3 regions of the Klebsiella sp. R445 genome follow, and region 2 is predicted to be linked to each of the others. Evidence: predicted binding sites of a transcription regulator. Region 2 holds the regulator's gene; each other region holds the start of a gene.
What was found. Region 2 encodes Fur, which represses iron uptake genes when iron is present. Its sites were predicted from a motif close to ATAATAATGAGAACNACTATCAA; they were not measured.
Positions count from the first base shown of each region.

Region 1: sodA (superoxide dismutase [Mn]) is a predicted target of Fur. The motif match lies at 2,736-2,758, and genes of this name have one in related genera.
Region 3: sufA (Fe-S cluster assembly scaffold SufA) is a predicted target of Fur. The motif match lies at 2,158-2,180, and genes of this name have one in related genera.

Region 1 covers NZ_CP180446.1:3,073,916-3,078,631, reverse strand. The annotation lists gene rhaS (HTH-type transcriptional activator RhaS) at 1-580, shown strand, start outside; gene rhaR (HTH-type transcriptional activator RhaR) at 653-1,501, shown strand; gene rhaT (L-rhamnose-proton symporter family protein) at 1,507-2,541, opposite strand; gene sodA (superoxide dismutase [Mn]) at 2,833-3,453, shown strand; gene yiiM (MOSC domain-containing protein) at 3,524-4,210, shown strand; gene cpxA (envelope stress sensor histidine kinase CpxA) at 4,290-4,716, opposite strand, start outside.
Region 2 covers NZ_CP180446.1:1,652,028-1,656,743, reverse strand. The annotation lists gene chiP (chitoporin ChiP) at 275-1,678, shown strand; gene ACMYSN_RS07715 (ChiQ/YbfN family lipoprotein) at 1,726-2,058, shown strand; gene fur (ferric iron uptake transcriptional regulator) at 2,132-2,584, opposite strand; gene fldA (flavodoxin) at 2,877-3,407, opposite strand; gene ybfE (LexA regulated protein) at 3,557-3,850, opposite strand; gene ybfF (esterase) at 3,984-4,716, opposite strand, start outside.
Region 3 covers NZ_CP180446.1:106,402-111,117, forward strand. The annotation lists gene menI (1,4-dihydroxy-2-naphthoyl-CoA hydrolase) at 1-211, shown strand, start outside; gene ACMYSN_RS00480 (YegP family protein) at 319-510, opposite strand; gene ACMYSN_RS00485 (GlsB/YeaQ/YmgE family stress response membrane protein) at 676-924, shown strand; gene ACMYSN_RS00490 (hypothetical protein) at 1,066-1,392, opposite strand; gene sufA (Fe-S cluster assembly scaffold SufA) at 2,221-2,598, shown strand; gene sufB (Fe-S cluster assembly protein SufB) at 2,601-4,088, shown strand; gene sufC (Fe-S cluster assembly ATPase SufC) at 4,120-4,716, shown strand, end outside.

The DNA of each region.
Region 1 (4,716 bases), 1.4 Mb from region 2:
TCGCGCGCCGGACGCGTTTCGTTTTTTGTCCGGTCTGCACGAGCTGCTACCGCAGGAGCAGGAGGGGAATTATCTCTCGCACTGGCGGGTGAATCAGAATGCTTTGCAGCAGGTGCGCCAGATTGTGGGGCAGATGGAGAACGTTGGCGTGGATTCAGATATGCACGCTATTGCCAGCCGTGAGATTTACTTTATGCAGTTGCTGGTGCTTCTACGTAAAAGCAGCCTTGCGGAAGGGGCATCTGATAACGATGCGCGGCTGAACCATTTAATGGCCTGGCTGGAAGATCATTTTGCCGAAGATGTCTGCTGGGAAGAGGTGGCGGCGCAGTTTTCGCTGTCCCTGCGTACCCTGCATCGCCAGCTAAAGCAGCAAACCGGGCTAACGCCGCAGCGCTATCTCAACCGGGTGCGGTTGATGAAAGCCCGCCATCTGCTGCGCCACAGCGATGAGAGTGTGACGGATATCGCTTATCACTGCGGTTTCGGCGACAGTAACCACTTTTCGACGCTTTTTCGCCGCGAGTTTGACTGGTCGCCGCGCGATATTCGCCAGGGGCGTGACGCCATTCTTCAATAACGCGAGAGCAGTCAACGTTTTAGCGAGTAAAAATGCCAATAATTAACCGTTATTGGCGTTGGAGTGTGCGTGGTGGCAGGTCAGCTGATTCTTCGTAAAGATGAGTTCTTCGCATCTCCTTCGCAGGCGGTGGCGGTGGCGGATCGCTATCCGCAAAACGTCTTCGCCGAGCACACTCACGAGTTTTGTGAGCTGGTGCTGGTGTGGCGGGGCAACGGCCTGCACGTCCTTAACGATCGCCCATGGCGTATTACCCGCGGCGACCTGTTTTATATCCGCGCTGAAGATAAACACTCCTATGCCTCGGTGAATGATTTAGTCCTGCAAAACGTTATCTATTGCCCGGACCGGCTGCGGCTTAATTTTGACTGGGCGGCGCATATTCCCGGCCTGTTTGGTACGCCGTGGGTTCCGCACTGGCGGATTGGCAGCAGCGGGATGGCTCAGGTTCGGCAGGTGATTACCCAACTGGAGCATGAGAGTAGCCGCAGCGATGCGCAGGCCAATAATATGGCGGAGCTGCTGTTTGCCCAACTGGTGCTTATTCTCCAGCGTTACCGCTACGCCACCGATAATCTGGCGGCAACCCAAAGCGAAGCGTTGCTTGATAAGCTGCTTACCAAGCTGGCGGGCAGCCTGAACCGTCCTTTCTTTCTGGATAAATTTTGTGAGCGGGAAGGGTGCAGCGAACGGGCGCTACGCCAGCAGTTTCGTCAGCAGACGGGAATGACCATCAACCACTACCTGCGTCAGCTGCGGATTTGCCACGCCCAATACTTATTGCAGCATACTGAACGCCTGATTGGCGAAGTAGCGATGCAGTGTGGCTTTGAAGACAGTAACTACTTTTCGGTGGTGTTTAACCGTGAGATTGGCATGACGCCGGGGCAGTGGCGGCAGCGCAGTCGCACTGCCGCATAACAAAGCTAGTTCGCCATTCCCAGCCCAACGATATTGGCGGAGATGATAATCACCACGCAGCCGAGGCTTAGCACGCCAACCGGGCGACGACCGGCGTTGCTCCACTCTTTCAGCACCAGCCCTACCAGGCCGCCGCACAGGACATAGAAGCTCATATGCAGCATCCAGCTCATGTAGTCGTACTGCGCCGGAATGCTGGCGTGGCCCCAGGCGTAGAAGAAGAACTGCAGGTACCACATCAGGCCGCCCAATGCGGAAAGCAGGATATTGCTGATGATGAGCGGTTTCGCCAGCGAGAAGTCGGCTTTGATCGACAGATTTTTCACTTTGGCCAGGCGAATAAAGCAGAAACCGAGGTTGACCAGCGCGCCGCCGCCCATAATCACCACGTAGCTTGGCAGCGCAGTGTAAAGTGGGTCAACGCCGAGCGCGGCGGCGGCTTCATGCATCGGCTTGGCGGCGTTCATCGCAAAGGACATACCGGCCGAGAAAATACCGCACATTACCGCCAGTACCAGCCCCTTTTTCAGGTTGAAGTCCTCAGCTTTGATGCCCATTTTGCGCTCTTTGAGCTGGCCTGCGCGGGTGACTATCCCCACGCCAATTACCGCAACCAGCACGCCGAGCAGCGTCATCTGGCCGCCTTTGGTGTTAATTAAGACATCGAATTGACCGTTGAGGATTGGGGTCATTAGCGTGCCGACAATCAACGTAATGCCAATGGCGATACCGATCCCCATCGACATGCCGAGATAGCGCATGGTCAGGCCATAGTTGATATTGCCGATACCCCACATTGCGCCGAAAAGGAAGACGGGCAGAAGCGTGGAGGCATCAAACGAGCCGTAATAGGCCCAAAAATCGGGGAGCAGCATGGCGCTGATGGCCCAGGGCAGGATCAGCCAGGAGACAATTCCGCCAATCGACCACATGGTTTCCCATGACCAATGTTTAACTTTCTTGAACGGAGCATAGAAACAGGCTGCACTGGCCGCACCTATCAAATGCCAAAAAATACCCATCGTAATCGCGTGATTCATTGATTTTATCCTCATCTATTTTTTATCGGATAAATCTTCTTCCGACCCAATGAGTGTAAAAATCGGTCAGTTTTCCCGCCTTTAATCTGTTGCCATCAGACGCTTAATCCTGGCAACCAAAAACTTAATTAGTTGTTCTATATCACAAAAATACATCTATAACTGACTGTTATAACCTTATTAAAAATACGGCATTGATAAGCGTTTTCAATATCATTTAATTAACTATAATGAACCAACTGCTTACGCGGCATTAACACTTCCTGCCGCTCGACAATAATGGAGATGATTATGAGTTATACACTGCCAGCCCTGCCGTACGCTTATGACGCCCTGGAACCGCACTTTGACAAGCAGACGATGGAAATCCATCACTCTAAGCACCACCAGGCCTACGTTAACAATGCTAACGCTGCGCTGGAGAGCCTGCCGGAATTCGCTAGCCTGTCCGCTGAAGAGCTGATCACCAAACTGGATCAGCTGCCGGCTGACAAAAAAGGCGTTCTGCGTAACAACGCCGGCGGTCACGCGAACCACAGCCTGTTCTGGAAAGGCCTGAAAACCGGTACCACTCTGCAGGGCGACCTGAAAGCGGCTATCGAGCGCGATTTCGGTTCCGTTGACAACTTCAAAGCGGAATTTGAAAAAGCGGCAGCTACCCGTTTCGGCTCCGGCTGGGCGTGGCTGGTGCTGAAAGGCGATAAACTGGCTGTAGTTTCTACCGCTAACCAGGACTCCCCGCTGATGGGCGAAGCTATCTCTGGCGCTTCCGGTTTCCCAATTGTGGGTCTGGACGTGTGGGAACACGCTTACTACCTGAAATTCCAGAACCGCCGCCCGGACTACATCAAAGCATTCTGGGACGTGGTTAACTGGGACGAAGCTGCAGCGCGTTTTGCCGCCAAAAAATAAGGTTGCATTGTGCTGACTGAGAAGCGAGTCTGATGACTCGCTTTTTTTGTATCGGCATAAGGAGCAGCAGATGCACTATCCGCTCAACGTCTATATCGGTCGTGTTCGCGACTTTCCCGGCAGCCGCCCGAGCGCTATCAAAAAAATTCAGGTCGACGGCGAGTTAACCCTCGGTGAGCTGGGCCTGGAAGGTGATGAGCAGGCGGAAAAGAAAATTCACGGCGGGCCGGACCGCGCGCTTTGCCACTATCCCCGTGAACACTATGCCGACTGGATCCGCGAGTTTCCTGAACAGGCCGACCTTTTCTGCTCGCCGGCGTTTGGCGAAAACCTCTCTACCGAAGGGCTGACGGAGCATAACGTCCACATTGGCGATATCTTTCGTTGGGGCGAGGCGCTGATTCAGGTCACGCAGCCGCGTTCACCCTGCTTCAAACTCAACTTCCATTTTGCTATCAGCGATATGGCACAGCGGATGCAGCAAAGTGGTAAAACGGGCTGGCTCTATCGGGTGGTGGCGGGCGGTCATGTCTCCAGCGATGCGCCGCTGGAGCGGGTCTCTCAGGTCAGTGATGTGAGCGTCTACGAAGCCGGAGCCATTGCCTGGCATATGCCGTTCGATGATGAGCAGTATCATCGTCTGCTATCTGCAGCGGGGCTGTCGGTGAGCTGGACCCGCACCATGCAGAAGCGGCGTTTAAGCGGGCAGATAGAAGACAATTCGCGGAGATTATGGGGGAATAATTCCCCCCATTAGAGCCTTGCCGGACGTGTTCCCTGAGGTGGCGCGCTGCGCCTGTCCGGGCTACATGTCCGTGTCACCGGGAGAGACCTCATCAGGTCCGTTTGTACAACGGCAGCCAAATCGTTAAACGCAATCCACCCAGAGGGCTGTCATCGGCCTTGACCCAACCCCGATGCTGCTGAATAGCCGCTTCGACAATTGCCAGCCCCAGACCGGTGCCGCCAGACTCGCGATCGCGCGCCTCGTCGGTGCGGTAGAACGGCCGGAATATCTGCTCGCGATCCTCCGGGCTAACGCCTGGACCGTCGTCATCAACGTTAATCGTGATGCCGTCTTTATCGACGGAGAAGCTCACTGAAATTTTGGTATGCGAGTAACGCAGCGCGTTACGCACAATGTTTTCCAGCGCACTTTCCAGAGCGTTCGGGTTGCCGTAGAGCGGCCAGGGGCCTGGCGGATACTCTACCGTGAAGGATTTCCCTACCTGCTCGGCCTCAAACGCTGCGTTATCCAGCACT
Region 2 (4,716 bases):
TAAGCGCTTTCATTTTCTATTTTATCCTGATTTTGCAATTACTTAAGCGACAAAAGTATGACGCCTAATATTGTAACAAAAAGAAATGGAATATGTGCGCTTTGTCATAATCTTAAGCTTTGGTCGGCGAAAGAGATTGATAATTCGCGTCACGAAAAATAGTCTATCAATAGTGGTCAGGCGGATTTTTACCGCTCCACTTTTTAGCAGTCTTATTTATTTTTTCGCGGTTTGCCCTTGGCACCGCTTTTAAAACGTCAAAGAGGATATGCACATGCGTACGTTTAGTGGCAAACGTAGTACGCTGGCGTTGGCTATTGCCGCCGTCACCGCGATGTCGAGCTGGATCGTTGTCCCGCAGGCCAGCGCAGCAGGATTTATTGATGATTCCACATTAACCGGCGGTATCTATTACTGGCAGCGTGAGCGTGACCGTAAAGATGTGACCGACGGCGATCAGTACAAAACCAACCTTTCTCACTCCACCTGGAACGCCAACCTCGACTTCCAGTCCGGTTATGCTGCCGATATGTTCGGTCTTGACGTGGCGGCCTTTACCGCCATCGAAATGGCGGAAAGCAGCGAGAGCGGACACCCGAACGAAATTGCCTTCTCTTCACGAAATAAAGCGTATGACGAAGATTACTCTGGCGATAAGAGCGGGATCAGCCTGTATAAGGCTGCGGCGAAATTTAAATATGGCCCGGTATGGGCGCGTGCCGGTTATATCCAGCCAACCGGGCAAACGCTGCTGGCTCCGCACTGGAGCTTTATGCCGGGTACTTACCAGGGGGCTGAAGCCGGGGCCAATTTTGATTACGGCGACGCCGGTGCGCTGAGTTTCTCCTACATGTGGACGAACGAATACAAAGCGCCATGGCACATCGAAATGGATGAGTTCTATCAGAACGACAAGAAAACCAAAGTCGATTATCTGCACTCGCTGGGCGCCAAATACGATTTTAAAAATGACCTCGTGCTGGAAGCGGCGTTTGGTCAGGCTGAAGGTTATATCGACCAGTATTTTGCCAAAGCCAGCTACAAATTTGATATTGCCGGTACGCCGTTAAACACCAGCTACCAGTTCTACGGTACGCGTGACAAAGTCAGCAACGGCGGCAGCAACGATATTTACGACGGTACCGCCTGGCTGCAGGCATTGACCTTCGGTTACAAGGTCGCTGATGTGCTCGACCTGCGTCTGGAAGGGACCTGGGTGAAAGCCGATGGCCAGCAGGGTTACTTCCTGCAGCGTATGACCCCGACCTATGCGTCGTCCAACGGTCGTCTTGATGTGTGGTGGGATAACCGCTCTGACTTCAACGCCAACGGCGAAAAAGCGGTGTTCTTCGGCGCGATGTATGACATGAAAAACTGGAACATGCCGGGCTGGGCGTTTGGTGCATCATACGTTTACGCCTGGGATGCTAAGCCGGGAAGAATGTCTACGCCGGACGCTTACTACAACGCGGATACTCGTCTGAAAGAGTCGGCCTACAGCCTGGATGCCATGTACACCGTCCAGGACGGGCGCGCCAAAGGCACGTTGTTCAAACTGCACTTCACGCAATACGACAACCACTCCGATATCCCGAGCTGGAGCGGTGGTTATGGCAACATCTTCCAGGATGAGCGTGACGTGAAATTCATGGTTATTGCCCCGTTCACTATTTTCTGATGCCGTCGCGGCAGGCCTGAACCTGCCGCAACTCTGAGAGGTTAATGATGAAAAAACTGTTGCTCATCGCGATAATGGCATCAGGGTTGGTAGCCTGTACGCAGTCTCCCGCGCCGAAAGAAGATGCAAAACTGAAAGATGCCTACAGCGCCTGCATTAATACCGCGGAAGGCAACCCGGACAAGGTCCAGGCCTGCCAGAGCGTGCTGGATGTGCTGAAAGAAGATAAGCAGCATCAGCAGTTCGCAAATCAGGAAAGCGTGCGTGTCCTCGATTACCAGCAGTGTATTCTGGCGACCCGCACCGGCAACGATCAGGCCGTGAAAGCGCGTTGCGACCAGATCTGGAAAGAGATCCGCAGCAACAATACCAAGCCCTGATAGCCTTCTGCCATCAGCGCATAAAAAAAGCCAACCGTCAGGTTGGCTTTTTGCTGTTTGCGCGGCGGGAAACTTATTTTTCCACCGCGTCGTGTGCATGCTCATCTTCGCGGCAGTCGCCTTCTGCACAGTGGCCGTACAGGTACAGGCTGTGGTTGGTCAGACGAATGCCGTGACGGGTAGCGATTTCACGCTGGCGCGCTTCAATAGAGTCATCACTGAACTCGATCACTTTGCCACAATCGAGGCAAATAAGGTGATCGTGATGATGCTGCTGCGTCAGTTCGAAAACAGATTTACCGCCTTCGAAATTATGGCGGGTAACAATGCCAGCATCATCAAACTGGTTCAGTACGCGGTATACGGTAGCCAGACCAATTTCTTCACCCATGTCGATCAGGCGTTTGTATAAATCTTCCGCACTGACGTGATGGTTATCCGGTTCCTGTAAAACTTCCAGGATTTTTAATCGTGGAAGTGTGACTTTCAGGCCAGCCTTCTTTAATGCGGTATTGTTGTCAGTCATGCGGAATCTGTCCTGTTGCTAATCGATCTACTTCCATCAGCGGAAGTAATACAGAGAATCACCCGATGTAATGCGTCTCATTATAGAACTGCCATGTTGAAATGAAAACCGCAAGCATCGTGCCTTGTATGCTGTTAAAAACGAGGTGCCAGTTACAAACTGCGTCACCTGACCTCATCGAATCAGAGGACATTGTACAGATATGTGGTTAAAAGTTAAAAACTTGTAGCTATTAGTTTTATTGCTTTTACCTATCAAAGCGGCGAAACCATAAGGTAACGCCGTTTTATCATTATGCGTTTTTGATTTCTTCGAGGTGCAGCTCTTCAGAAATCTGCTTCACCCACTGAGAGACACGTTCGTTGGTCAATTCAGGCTGGCGATCTTCATCGATAGCCAGACCGACGAAGTGGTCGTCATCCGCCAGGCCTTTAGAGGCTTCAAAATGGTAGCCCGCCGTCGGCCAGTGACCCACGATAGTGGCGCCGCGCGGCTCGATAATGTCGCGAATGGTGCCTAATGCATCACAGAAATATTCTGCATAGTCTTCCTGGTCGCCGCAGCCAAACAGTGCAGCCAGTTTACCGTTGAAGTCGACCTCTTCCAGCGTCGGGAAGAAATCGTCCCAGTCGCACTGCGCTTCACCGTAGTACCAGGTAGGAATGCCGAGCAGCAGAATGTCGTAGGCTTCCAGATCTTCTTTGCTGCTCTTGGCAATGTCGTGAACATCAGCAACATCTTTACCAAGCTGCTTCTGAATCATTTTTGCAATATTCTCGGTGTTGCCCGTGTCGCTGCCAAAAAAGATGCCGATGATTGCCATGAGTAAAATAACCTCTTGAAACTTAATAATGTGGTAGTGGCGTAATGCCCGCAGATAACGGCAATCATAGCAGAACAGGCGCGGGCGCGGAAACAGCAATCACGCCCGACTGCACACTCTGCTACATGAAAGCGTTTTTTTGAGGATTTTCAGGCTTTATCCTGGCGATGCAGGGCAGCCAACTGAGTCATGAGTATCTCTTCGATCAAATCGCTGCGGTTCATATTGCGTGCTTCCGCCAGCTCATTGAGTGCGTCTACTGCCTCCGCGTTGAGTTTTAGCTCAACACGCTTCAGCCCGCGAACTTTATCGCGTTTGAGCTGATTACGTTTGTTGATGCGCAGTTGTTCATCGCGCGCAAGCGGATTGGTCTTTGGTCTTCCCGGGCGCCGCTCGGTTGCGAACAAATCTAATGTCGTACGGTCCGTTTGTTCTTTTGCCATGATTCTGAGTGACTTCGGGGAAACAGGTTGTCGGGCTATAGCCGACACAGATAGCGCGCCATAATACATCAGGCGAACCGCTGCGCCAACGACCGCGGGCATTCTGCTGCGCGGTCGGGCAGTTTTTAGCCAGTTAGGCCTGTCGTGTGCTCAGATAGCGGCGAATTGCGCGCAAAACGGCCTCCGGTTTCTCGGCATGGACCCAGTGGCCGGCCCCGGCAATCACATGCGCCCGCGCCTGCGGGAACTGGGCGAGCAGGGTGTTACGATAGGCATCGGTGACGTAAGGTGAATTCCCGCCAGGGATAAACAGCGCCGGATGCGGCCACGCCGGAATAGGTTCCCAGCCCACAATATGCGGGTACTGGTCCCATAGCACCGGCACATTAAAGCGCCACTGGCCATCGACGAAGGATTTCAGCAGGAACTGAATCACCCCTTCTTCCTGCAGATGTTCGCGCATCACGGCGGCTGCCTGCTGGCGAGAGGTCGCGGCGGCTTCGGTGACGGCGTTAATAGCGGCAAAAATTTCGTCGTGGCGACGCACGTGATAATCCACAGGGGCAATATCGATAGCGACCAGGCCATCAATGCGATCGGCGGCCACGGCGCTGAGCGCCATCACCGCTTTACCGCCCATCGAATGACCGATAAACGTGGCTTTCTCAATCTGTCGATCGTCCAGCGTATCGATCAGATCCTGCGCCATCGCCGCATAGCTCATCTCTGGTGAACGAGGGGAGAGCCCATGATTTCGCATATCAACCTGCACAACATCGTGGTCGCTGACCAGATCGCGAGCGAGGATCCCGAGGTTGTCGAGACTGCCGAACAGGCCGTGGACGAGGATGACAGGAGAATTATTG
Region 3 (4,716 bases), 1.5 Mb from region 2:
GGTTGCCGGCTATTTGTGCAGTGAGGGTGAGCAAAAAGTGGTCGGGCTGGAGGTCAATGCTAACCACATTCGTTCGGTGCGCGGCGGCCGGGTGCGCGGCGTATGCCGGGCGCTCCATGTCGGCTCTCGTCATCAGGTGTGGCAGATTGATATCTCTGATGAACAGGGGCGTTTGTGCTGTTCTTCGCGGCTCACCACCGCGGTTGTCTGAGGTCATCGGCGAAGAGAGCGTCTCTCTTCGCCCCACGGCGTTTAGCGCCGTTCGTTAGCCAATAAGGGGGCGTAGTTTCCCCCTGATCTTCTCGCTTCAGTCACGCGTCAGGATGCGGTCTCATCCTTGATAGTATCGCTCGGCCCATTCTTCTGCACCGAGGCAATCCCCTTTTTCGCTGCATCCTTCGAGGAATACATTTCACTGGTGGCAATGGTTTCGTGGTTATCGGCTTTTAGCAGGAAATACCACGGCTGGGACACGCTTTTCTCAGACTTTTTAATAACGTAATAACCCATCTTTAACTCCTTTGCGGATTAACAATGACCCCTTGATATGTAGACTATGATTGCTTATGCAGCAAGTCATCACTATTAAAAATATAATTCATGAATCATTCAGGTTATTTATGCTACTATTTAAGAACGATATACTTGTGAGTAACATAGAGGACGGAGTTAACTATGGGTATCATTTCCTGGATCATTTTTGGTCTTATTGCCGGTATTTTGGCTAAGTGGATTATGCCAGGCAAAGACGGCGGCGGCTTTATCGTCACTATCGTTCTGGGGGTTATCGGTGCAGTTGTAGGTGGTTGGATTAGCACATTTTTTGGCTTCGGCAAGGTCGATGGATTTAATTTCGGCAGCTTTGCAGTCGCGGTCATTGGTGCATTAGTTGTACTGTTTATCTACAGAAAGATTAAAAGTTAATATCCCGTCGTCATTCATGCGTCCTCGGCGCAGGTTGCCACGAGGATAAAGATTTGTAGCACGAAGCCAGACGTAAAATAAAAAGCTGCCCTCAACACCGGCAGCTTTTTTTGTCTTCAAAGATTAGGTCAGTGAATGAATTCAGCCGCGTTCCGGCATATCAGGGACGGGAACCACTTCCACACGTACTTCATAATGTTTGGCTTTATCCGTCGGGATCAGCGGAGTCAGTTTGTTAATGGTCTCAGCCGGGTTGTCGGTGGCGACGGTGGCGGAGAATATCACCGGCTTTCTCGGTGGGAATGGCGGTAAAGGCATGGGCATCGCGCCGCGGCCCTGGGGCATATCCATCATCGGCTGACCGGCATAATGGTCGGCTGGGGCTGGACTCTCGGTTTTATCTGCCGCAAATGCGCTGGCGGCGACAACAGATACGGTGGCTAACAGAGCAATAATCGTTCTTTTCATCTTCGTTACCTCTTTATACCCGCCATACTTCAGGTTGTCGCCTACAGGCAACTCGAACTATTTAGGATATAGATTTTGAATGTGAGCGAAAGCTTAGAGATAACCAGGTTGGCGAACAATCCCACGGGGGGCGAATCCTCCAAAACTCCTCATTTCATCACGAATGTGAAGTCCTGGCGGCGTACAGCGGAAAGGGGGCTAATTTAGTTCAGCAGTACGCTCATCACCAGCAGTACTACCATGCACATCGACATAATACTGATATCTATCATTCTGTACTGCGTAGCTCCGGGTGAGCAGTGACTCCGACGACATTGGGCCGAAAACTGTAGGAAATTTAAGCGGGAATTGTACATCAAGTTACCAGTAGACTAATACGCTTTAATCCAGGGTTTTGTCCGAATTTATCTGAATCGCCGCTTCATTTTTCCAGATAACTGACAATCTTCCCGACCGGTGTTTATAGATTGTTCTGGTTGATAAGGGGTGAAATAACCACTGAAAAACGTTATTCACAATTAATTCATTGATTTTGTTATGTCTGTTGTTCACAGAAGGTGCCATTTTCTATTTCAAAAATAGGCATTTCCGATGCATCTTTTATCTTGCGCCCTAATCCCCACGCAGTGCCTCACTAAATCGTTATTTATCAAATAATTAAGTTTGTAAATAGTCCGCTGTTAACCTGCAAGGTAGGGTCTATGCTTATAAAAAGCGCTAAAAAAGCATCAGAGCAGGGAATATCCCTTCTCCAGCTGGGTTGAAGTGATAATCGTTATCATTAACATAGCTGCATGCCCTGATGGCGCCAACCAATGAGGTAGAGCGATGGAATTAGATACTGGAACCTTCAATCCCGATGAGTTTAGCTGGCGTGGTCTGATGATGACCCCGACCGCCGCTGCCCATATTCGTGATTTGGTGACGAAGCAGCCCGACAAGCAAGGCCTGCGTTTGGGGATTAAAACCAGCGGCTGTGCCGGATTTGCCTACGTACTCGAACTAATTGCCGAACCGGCGAAAGACGATCTGTTGTTTGAACGTGATGGCGCGAAGCTGTGGGCGCCGCTGCAGGCCATGCCGTTTATCGATGGCACGGAGCTGGATTACGTCCGGGAAGGATTAAATGAAATCTTTAAGTTTCATAACCCAAAAGCGCAGCACGAATGTGGTTGCGGTGAAAGCTTTGGGGTTCAGGCGGAGTAATTATGTCTCGTAATACTGAAGCAACTGACGATGTCAAAACCTGGTCCGACGGCTCACTGAATTATAAAGAAGGTTTTTTTACCCAACTAAAAACCGATGAGCTGGCGAAAGGCATTAATGAAGAGGTGGTGCGCGCCATCTCCGCCCGTCGTAATGAGCCCGAGTGGATGCTCGAGTTCCGCCTGCGCGCGTTTAACGCCTGGCTGGAGATGGAAGAGCCGCACTGGCTGAAAGCGCAGTATGAGCAACTGAATTATCAGGATTACAGCTATTACTCCGCACCGTCCTGCGGTAACTGCGATGACACCTGCGCATCCGAGCCCGGTGCGGTGCAGCAAACCGGCCCGGCGGCCTACCTGACGCAGGAGGTGGAAGAGGCCTTCAATCTGCTGGGCGTCCCGGTCCGTGAAGGGCGAGAAGTGGCGGTTGACGCGATTTTTGACTCGGTATCGGTGGCGACCACCTATCGCGAAAAACTGGCGGAGCAGGGGATTATCTTCTGCTCGTTCGGGGAGGCGATCCACGACCACCCGGAACTGGTGAAAAAGTATCTCGGGACCGTGGTACCGAGCAACGACAACTTCTTTGCCGCGCTGAATGCGGCGGTGGCCTCTGACGGCACCTTTATCTACGTGCCAAAAGGCGTTCGCTGCCCGATGGAGCTGTCCACCTACTTCCGTATTAACGCCGAAAAAACCGGCCAGTTCGAACGAACTATCCTGGTGGCCGATGAGGGGAGCTACGTCAGCTATATCGAAGGCTGCTCGGCGCCGGTGCGCGACAGCTATCAGCTGCACGCGGCGGTGGTCGAAGTGATTATTCACAAAGACGCCGAAGTGAAATATTCCACGGTGCAGAACTGGTTCCCCGGGGATAACAACACCGGCGGGATCCTCAACTTCGTCACCAAGCGCGCACTGTGCGAAGGCGAGAACAGCAAAATGTCGTGGACGCAGTCCGAGACCGGTTCCGCCATCACCTGGAAGTACCCGAGCTGCATTCTGCGCGGCGATAACTCGATCGGCGAATTCTTCTCCGTCGCCCTGACCAGCGGTCACCAGCAGGCGGACACCGGCACCAAAATGATTCATATCGGCAAAAACACCCGCTCGACGATCATCTCGAAAGGGATCTCCGCCGGGAAGAGCCAGAACAGCTACCGGGGGCTGGTGAAAATCATGCCCACCGCCACCAATGCGCGCAACTTCACCCAGTGTGACTCGATGCTGATTGGGCCGGACTGCGGGGCGCATACCTTCCCGTACGTTGAATGCCGCAACAACAGCGCACAGCTTGAGCACGAAGCGACCACGTCGCGGATTGGCGAAGACCAGCTGTTCTACTGCCTGCAGCGCGGGATCAGCGAAGATGATGCTATCTCGATGATCGTCAACGGCTTCTGTAAAGACGTCTTCTCAGAACTGCCGCTGGAATTTGCCGTCGAGGCGCAAAAACTGCTGGCTATCAGTCTGGAACACAGCGTCGGCTAAGCGCCAGGCGACACGAATTAAGGGAAACAAGATGTTAAGTATTAAAAACTTGCAGGTTGCCGTTGAAGACAAATCGATCCTGCGTGGCCTGGATCTGGAAATCCGTCCTGGCGAAGTGCATGCCATTATGGGGCCGAACGGCTCCGGGAAAAGTACGCTCTCCGCGACCCTTGCCGGACGGGAAGACTATGAAGTCACCGGCGGTAGCGTGGAGTTTAAAGGCAAAGATCTGCTGAGCCTCGCGCCGGAAGATCGCGCGGGCGAAGGGATCTTCATGGCCTTCCAGTACCCGGTCGAAATCCCCGGCGTCAGCAACCAGTTCTTCCTGCAAACCGCGCTCAACGCGGTACGCGAATATCGTGGTCAGGAGGCGCTGGACCGTTTCGACTTCCAGGACCTGATGGAAGAGAAGATTCAGTTGCTGAAGATGCCGGAAGATTTACTGACCCGCTCGGTCAACGTCGGTTTCTCCGGCGGCGAGAAAAAGCGTAATGACATCCTGCAAATGGCGGTGCTGGAACCGGAGCTGTGCATCCTTGATGAGTCCGATTCCGGGCTGGACATCGATGCCCTGAAAATCGTCTCTGAAGGCGTCAACGCGCTTCGTGACGGCAAGCGCGCGTTTATT